Linked DNA regions of Alkalihalobacterium alkalinitrilicum. The protein of the gene in region 2 interacts with the protein of the main gene of each other region in a pairwise test. Links are inferred from orthologs where the notes say so. Each region holds a gene or a part of one and is shown on either strand. Other genes may lie near its edges.

Evidence for each region.
Region 1: the proteins of ftsL (region 2) and BK574_RS17865 interact in binary tests that used the Bacillus subtilis proteins (3 or more experiments, as listed by UniProt). The link is inferred for Alkalihalobacterium alkalinitrilicum from one-to-one orthologs.

Annotation. Positions count from the first base shown.
Region 1 is NZ_KV917368.1:3,668,147-3,671,124, reverse strand. Bases 31-2,975 are described here. They hold BK574_RS17865 (FtsB family cell division protein), read left to right. Parts: upstream 31-1,285; coding sequence 1,286-1,666; downstream 1,667-2,975. Other genes in these bases: spoIIE (stage II sporulation protein E), read left to right, coding at 2,860-2,975; BK574_RS17860 (S1 domain-containing RNA-binding protein), read left to right, coding at 1,800-2,267; yabQ (spore cortex biosynthesis protein YabQ), read left to right, coding at 684-1,286; yabP (sporulation protein YabP), read left to right, coding at 376-687; BK574_RS17880 (RNA-binding S4 domain-containing protein), read left to right, coding at 31-297. In the rest of the region: bifunctional methyltransferase/pyrophosphohydrolase YabN, read left to right, coding at 1-14; more of spoIIE, read left to right, coding at 2,976-2,978. UniProt on the Bacillus subtilis protein: Required for vegetative and sporulation septum formation. Required for the activation of genes expressed under the control of the sporulation transcription factors sigma F and sigma E.
Region 2 is NZ_KV917368.1:5,329,853-5,332,765, reverse strand. The notes cover bases 34-2,913. They hold ftsL (cell division protein FtsL), read right to left. Parts: upstream 1,717-2,913; coding sequence 1,351-1,716; downstream 34-1,350. Other genes in these bases: mraZ (division/cell wall cluster transcriptional repressor MraZ), read right to left, coding at 2,702-2,913; rsmH (16S rRNA (cytosine(1402)-N(4))-methyltransferase RsmH), read right to left, coding at 1,730-2,662; BK574_RS25855 (penicillin-binding protein), read right to left, coding at 34-1,309. Also shown: more of BK574_RS25855, read right to left, coding at 1-33. UniProt on the Bacillus subtilis protein: Essential cell division protein that may play a structural role. Probably involved in the regulation of the timing of cell division. Also required for sporulation.

The DNA of each region.
Region 1 (2,978 bases), 1.7 Mb from region 2 along the record:
AGGAATATCAATAAAAAGGAGGAATTTAGAGTGAGGTTGGATAAGTTCTTAAAAGTATCAAGATTAATTAAACGACGCACATTAGCTAAAGAAGTATGTGACCAAGGAAGAATTACAGTTAATGGACAAGTGGCAAAAGCAGGTACAAATGTTAGTGTTGGTGATGAGCTGGTGATTCGTTTTGGTCAAAAGTTTGTGACGGTTCAAGTAGAGGCCATTAAAGATACAACAAGAAAAGAAGAGGCGAGTTCTATGTATACAGTCACAAAAGAGCAATCAGTAGAAGCTGCGGAGTAAGGAAATCCAACAGCTTGTTCTATTTTATATCCACTCAACATAAATTTGTAATAAATGAGGTGTTGAGGAGGATTAAATATGGAACACAATTATGAATTTGGTACACCAATGGGGCAAGCAAGAAAAACAAAAGAACATGACATTACACTAAGAGGCCGAAAGAAACTAGACATTACAGGTGTAAGGCAAGTTGAAAGTTTTGACAATGAAGAATTTCTTTTAGAAACGGAAATGGGTTTTCTTTCGATCCGTGGCCAGAACTTGCATATGAAAAACTTAAACGTGGAACAGGGCTTAGTATCTATTGAAGGCAAAATTTTTGATCTTGTTTATCTTGATGAAAATCAAGGTGGGAAGTCAAAAGGGTTATTTGGGAAGTTGTTCAAGTGAGTTTAACAATTCAATTCTATACGATGCTATCAATGGTTGCTGCAGGTACTTGGCTTGGAGCTTCTATTGATACCTATAGAAGATTTGCTAGGCAGCCGCGTCCATCATTATCATGGGTCACAGTGTTAAATGACTTTTTATTTTGGTTAATCCAAGGCCTTCTCATTTTTTATGTTCTTCTTAAAGTTAATGAAGGAGAAATGAGGTTTTATATTTTTCTTGCATTGTTATGTGGTTATGCCGCTTACCAGGCCGTATTTCAGCGTTGGTATTTGCGAATTCTAGAAATTGGCATTCAGACGTCCATTGCAATTTTTCGTTTTATTCGGACACTTATCCTAACAATCTTCATTAATCCTATTAAATGGCTATTGAAACTATTATATTCCTTGGTTATCATGGTAATATCAGTAATATTATCCATATTATCATTTTTATTTAGGTTAATTGTAAGGCCTATTCGTTGGCTTGGAAAATTGGTATACAAGCTATCTAGATTAGACCGCCTTGTGAATTCCATAAAAAAGACCAAGTGGGTGAAAAAAGCAGTTGCCTTTTGGAAGTTTATACGAACCCGTGGCAACAAGGGGGATGATTAATGGTTTCGGAACGTAAACGAAAAATTCGGGAGCTAGATGCAAACTTTAACCGAGTGCAAGAACAAGTATCGGAAGATCGTCTTCGGAAAAGAAGAGGTTTATTTCGTCGTTTAACAGCATTTGCTTTTATTGTAGTCACCCTTAGTGTAATTGCTTTTATGACGATTCATACTCAGGCGCAATTACTAGAAGAAAAAAATGAAGAGAAACAAGCACTTCAAGCGAGGCTCGAAGCATTAGAAATAGAACAACTTCACTTAGAACAAGAAATTATAAATTACAATGATTTAGATTATATTGCTGAAATTGCTAGACGTGATTACTTTTTATCAAAGGATAGGGAAATTTTGTTTAAATTACCTAAAATATCAACGGATTGACACTCTTTTTCCGCATCAAGTATAATTTATAATATAGTGTGTTCAAAAGAAGGAGCAATGAAACTTCTAACCTTTTGAGCCATCTCTATAAAACATTATTTTATTTGTTTTTTAAGGAGGAGCAATTTTTAACATGTCAATCGAAGTAGGCAGCAAGTTGCAAGGTAAAGTAACGGGTATTACCCATTTTGGGGCATTTGTGGAGCTGCCAGGAGGTACTACTGGTCTGGTTCATATTAGTGAAGTCGCTGATAATTATGTTAAAGACATTAAAGAAGTGTTAAAAGTAGGCGACGAAGTTCTAGTTAAAGTTGTTAATGTTGAACAAGATGGGAAGATTGGACTTTCAATTAGAAAAGCTCAAGAACGCCCAAAAGAGGAGATGGCCAATCGTGCTCCTCGTCCATCACGTCCACCGCGCCCAGCACGATCTGGGGGAAATTACAGTAAAGGTGGAAATAGTAGTGCACGTAATCAGCGTCCAACGATGTCCTTTGAAGATAAGATGAATCGATTTTTAAAAGATAGTGAAGAACGTCTCTCCACGCTAAAACGCCAAACAGAGTCGAAGCGAGGTGGTCGAGGCGCCAGACGTGGGTAAGTCTTGCTGCCGGCTTTTTAATAAAAGAAATGAGAGGCAAGCGTTATAACGCTTGCCTCTCATTTAATTCAAAATAGGGTTGACTATTATAAGAGATTTATCGTATAATAAATTTTGTCGTTAGCGATAGTATTATGGCGGTGTAGCTCAGCTGGCTAGAGCGTACGGTTCATACCCGTGAGGTCGTGGGTTCGACTCCCTCCGCCGCTACCATACATACTTATAATCAACTGTATCCAAATAGGGTGCAGTTTTTTTGTGTTTATAATTAGGTCAATAAGTGAGATTTGAGTTAATAGTAATTTACAGGTAAGTCTCGATGTTGAGTTTTAGGCCTCTTACTTATCCCGATTTTTCTAATTAATACCATTTTTCTTTCGTCATAACTATTGCTGATGAGTCACTGTTTTTGCAATTTTGGCTACGTTTGCTGTCAATCCATTCTTAGTTATGGGAAAGGGTGGAAATCGGGCGGTCATTTACACGAAAGCCGTCGAAGACTTTTTTCTATTCGACTTGAAATTCTGACAAAAACTGAATCTCTTCTATGTTTATAATGAAACCACGAAATATAACCGTGGGGTGTTGCGAAATGTTACGGAGAGTTACAAAAGGAGTTATTGAGCCCGTTCGTGGTTGGACGCTACCTACCAAAGCAATGTCACTAACGACATCGACAACTGAAAAAGTCAAAAAAGGAACGAATCTACT
Region 2 (2,913 bases):
TGATCTGTCCACCAGTTGCAATCGCTGTTGCGGCTTGAACTTGTTGTATTGGAGTGACAGCTGTCGCTTGACCAAATGCTGTAGATATCGCGTTAGAAGCTGTCTTTTCAGCAATTAAACTCGTCGCTTCACTTGGTAGATCAATTCCCGTTTGGCTTGTGAAACCAAACTTATCAAGATATTCATAAAATTTATCCGTCCCTAATTTTTCATGGGCAATTTTTGAAAAAGCAACATTGGAAGAACGTTGCATTCCTTCATCATACGTTATCGGTCCCCAACCTCTACCCTGATTATGGTCCGAAATAACCCTATTTCCTATACGGTACTGACCTGATTGAAACTGTTCATTCCCATTATAAACACCTTCTTCAATAGCAGCAGCTAATGTAAAAATTTTCATAGTGGAACCAGGTTCAAATCGATCAACAACCGCAAAATTTCGATAGTTTTCAATATCTTCGTATTGATTCGGATTAAAACTAGGTCGATTACTCATCGCTAGGATTTGTCCTGTTTGAGGGTCAGCTACAATTGCAATCATTTTTTCAGGGTCGTAATCTTCTTCAACTTTCGTCATAATTTGTTCTAAAGCAGTTTGAATGTTGGAATCGAGTGTCAAATAAACATCATGACCGTGCTTTGGAGGTTCAACCGTTTCCTTTGGGTCCGGCAACCGAATCCCCTTCCGATCTCTCTGATAAACGACAGACCCATTTTCTGCACGTAATAATTCATCCAAGCTAAGCTCTAGCCCCATTCTCGACTTTTCCATATCTCGTTCTGTATAGCCGATTACATGAGAAGCATACGTTTGTTTTGGATAGTACCGGCGCGGCTCCTCTCTAAATTCAATACCTGGAAGCTCATAATCTTTAATCGCCTTCATTTTCTCATGACTCATATTTTTTGCACCAGCACCTAATTCCACTTGGAAGCGGTCACTTGATAGGAGCCGTTCAAGGTTTTCAACCGACATATTAATATAAGGTGATAAAATTTCCGCTGTCTCCCTTGGGTCTTCTACATAGCGGCTTTGACTTTTATCTAATACCGCAAACATTGTATATGAGTTAATTTCTTGGGCAAGCGGACTTCCTTCTCGGTCGAAAATGGTTCCGCGATTCCCCTCAATTTCATTTTTAGTCATCCACCTTTGTTCTGCCATTACTTTTAAATCATGACCGGCCACTTCTTTTGTTGTTTGAATCATAATAATTCTCCCGATAAGTATGACAAAACATAAGAGGAAAATACCCATAATGAATACAGCTCTCTTGTTAGTTACAGGTCGTTTATGAATATCCATTATAATCACATCCTTAAAAAGAAAACTAGCTCACAACGGAACTAGTTTTGTATTACTCTTACTTTATTGTCGTCTAAAGACATACCAAGTTGTTCCGTTGCGATATGCAGAATTCTATCAGGTGCGCTTAACTCAATTACCTGTAGTTGCAGTCCATCATTTACTTGTGTTTGTTGTTGTATATCTCGTTGTAAATTATGAATGTCTCGGTTAACTGAGTAGACGGATGCATAGTTTGCAATAATGAACGTAACGGCTACAGAAAACGCAACAACAGCTAATAAGACTAATCCTTTTTCGCCTTTTGTAACAGAAAACTTTCGTTGTTTAGGAGCCTTTAATTGCTTTTGTTGCTGATCTTGAACCTTTTGAGGGTGTTGCTGATACTGTCGAGCTAAATTACTCATAATGTCTCCTCCTTTAATTTTTTTCTGCAATCCGTAGTTTTGCTGAGCGAGCTCGGTTATTCTTTTCTAGTTCATTAACACTTGCAATAATTGGTTTTTTTGTAATCATGGTGAGTTTAGGTTCATACCCTTGTGGGATCATTGGCATCCCACGAGGAAGATCAGGACCTTTGCTCTCTTTTTTAAACATGTCTTTACACATTCTGTCTTCTAATGAATGGAACGTGATCACGCATATACGACCTTTAGGAGCTGTAATTTCAATCGAATCAGCTAATGCTTGTTCAAATGCACCTAATTCATCGTTAACTGCTATACGAATCGCTTGAAATGTTCGCTTTGCAGGATGACCTCCTGTTCTTCTGGCAGGAGCGGGTATTCCTGATTTAATAATCTCAACTAATTCACCTGTCGTTTCGATCTTTTTTTTCTCTCTTGCCGCTTCGATCTTTCTAGCAATTTGTTTAGCAAACTTTTCTTCCCCGTATCTTGAAATAATGGAAACAATCTTACCAAATTCCCACTCATTCACGACTTCAGAAGCACTTAAAGCAGCGGTTTGATCCATTCTCATATCTAATGGTGCATCTTGGTGGTAGCTAAAACCACGTTCCGCTTCATCTAATTGAGGCGAAGATACTCCTAAATCAAACAGTACCCCATCGACTTGTTCTATTCCTCTAGCTTGCAACTCTTCTTTTATATAACGAAAATTACTCTTAATTAAAGTAAATTGACCCTCATATTTACTTAACTTTTCTTTTGCGTTGGCTAAGGCTACATCATCTTGGTCAAAGGCAAATAAATGACCATCAGAATTAAGTTTAGACAAAATTAATTCACTATGACCTCCTCCACCAAGGGTACAGTCTACATAAATTCCATCTTCTTTTATATTCAATCCGTTTACTGACTCTTCTTTTAACACAGTAATATGATTAAACACTTACTACCACCTCTTCTATGCTTTTCTTAGATGCATTCGTTAAAGATCAAAATCTACGATGTTTTCAGCAATCTCACTAAATGATTCTTCTGATTCCATAAAATAGTCTTCCCAGATTGCTTTACTCCAAATTTCTACCCGGTTAGAAACCCCAATAATGACACACTCTTTTTCAATATGTGCATATTCCCTAAGTGGGGAGGCAATATTTACTCTACCCTGTTTATCAAGCTCACATTCCGTGGCACCAG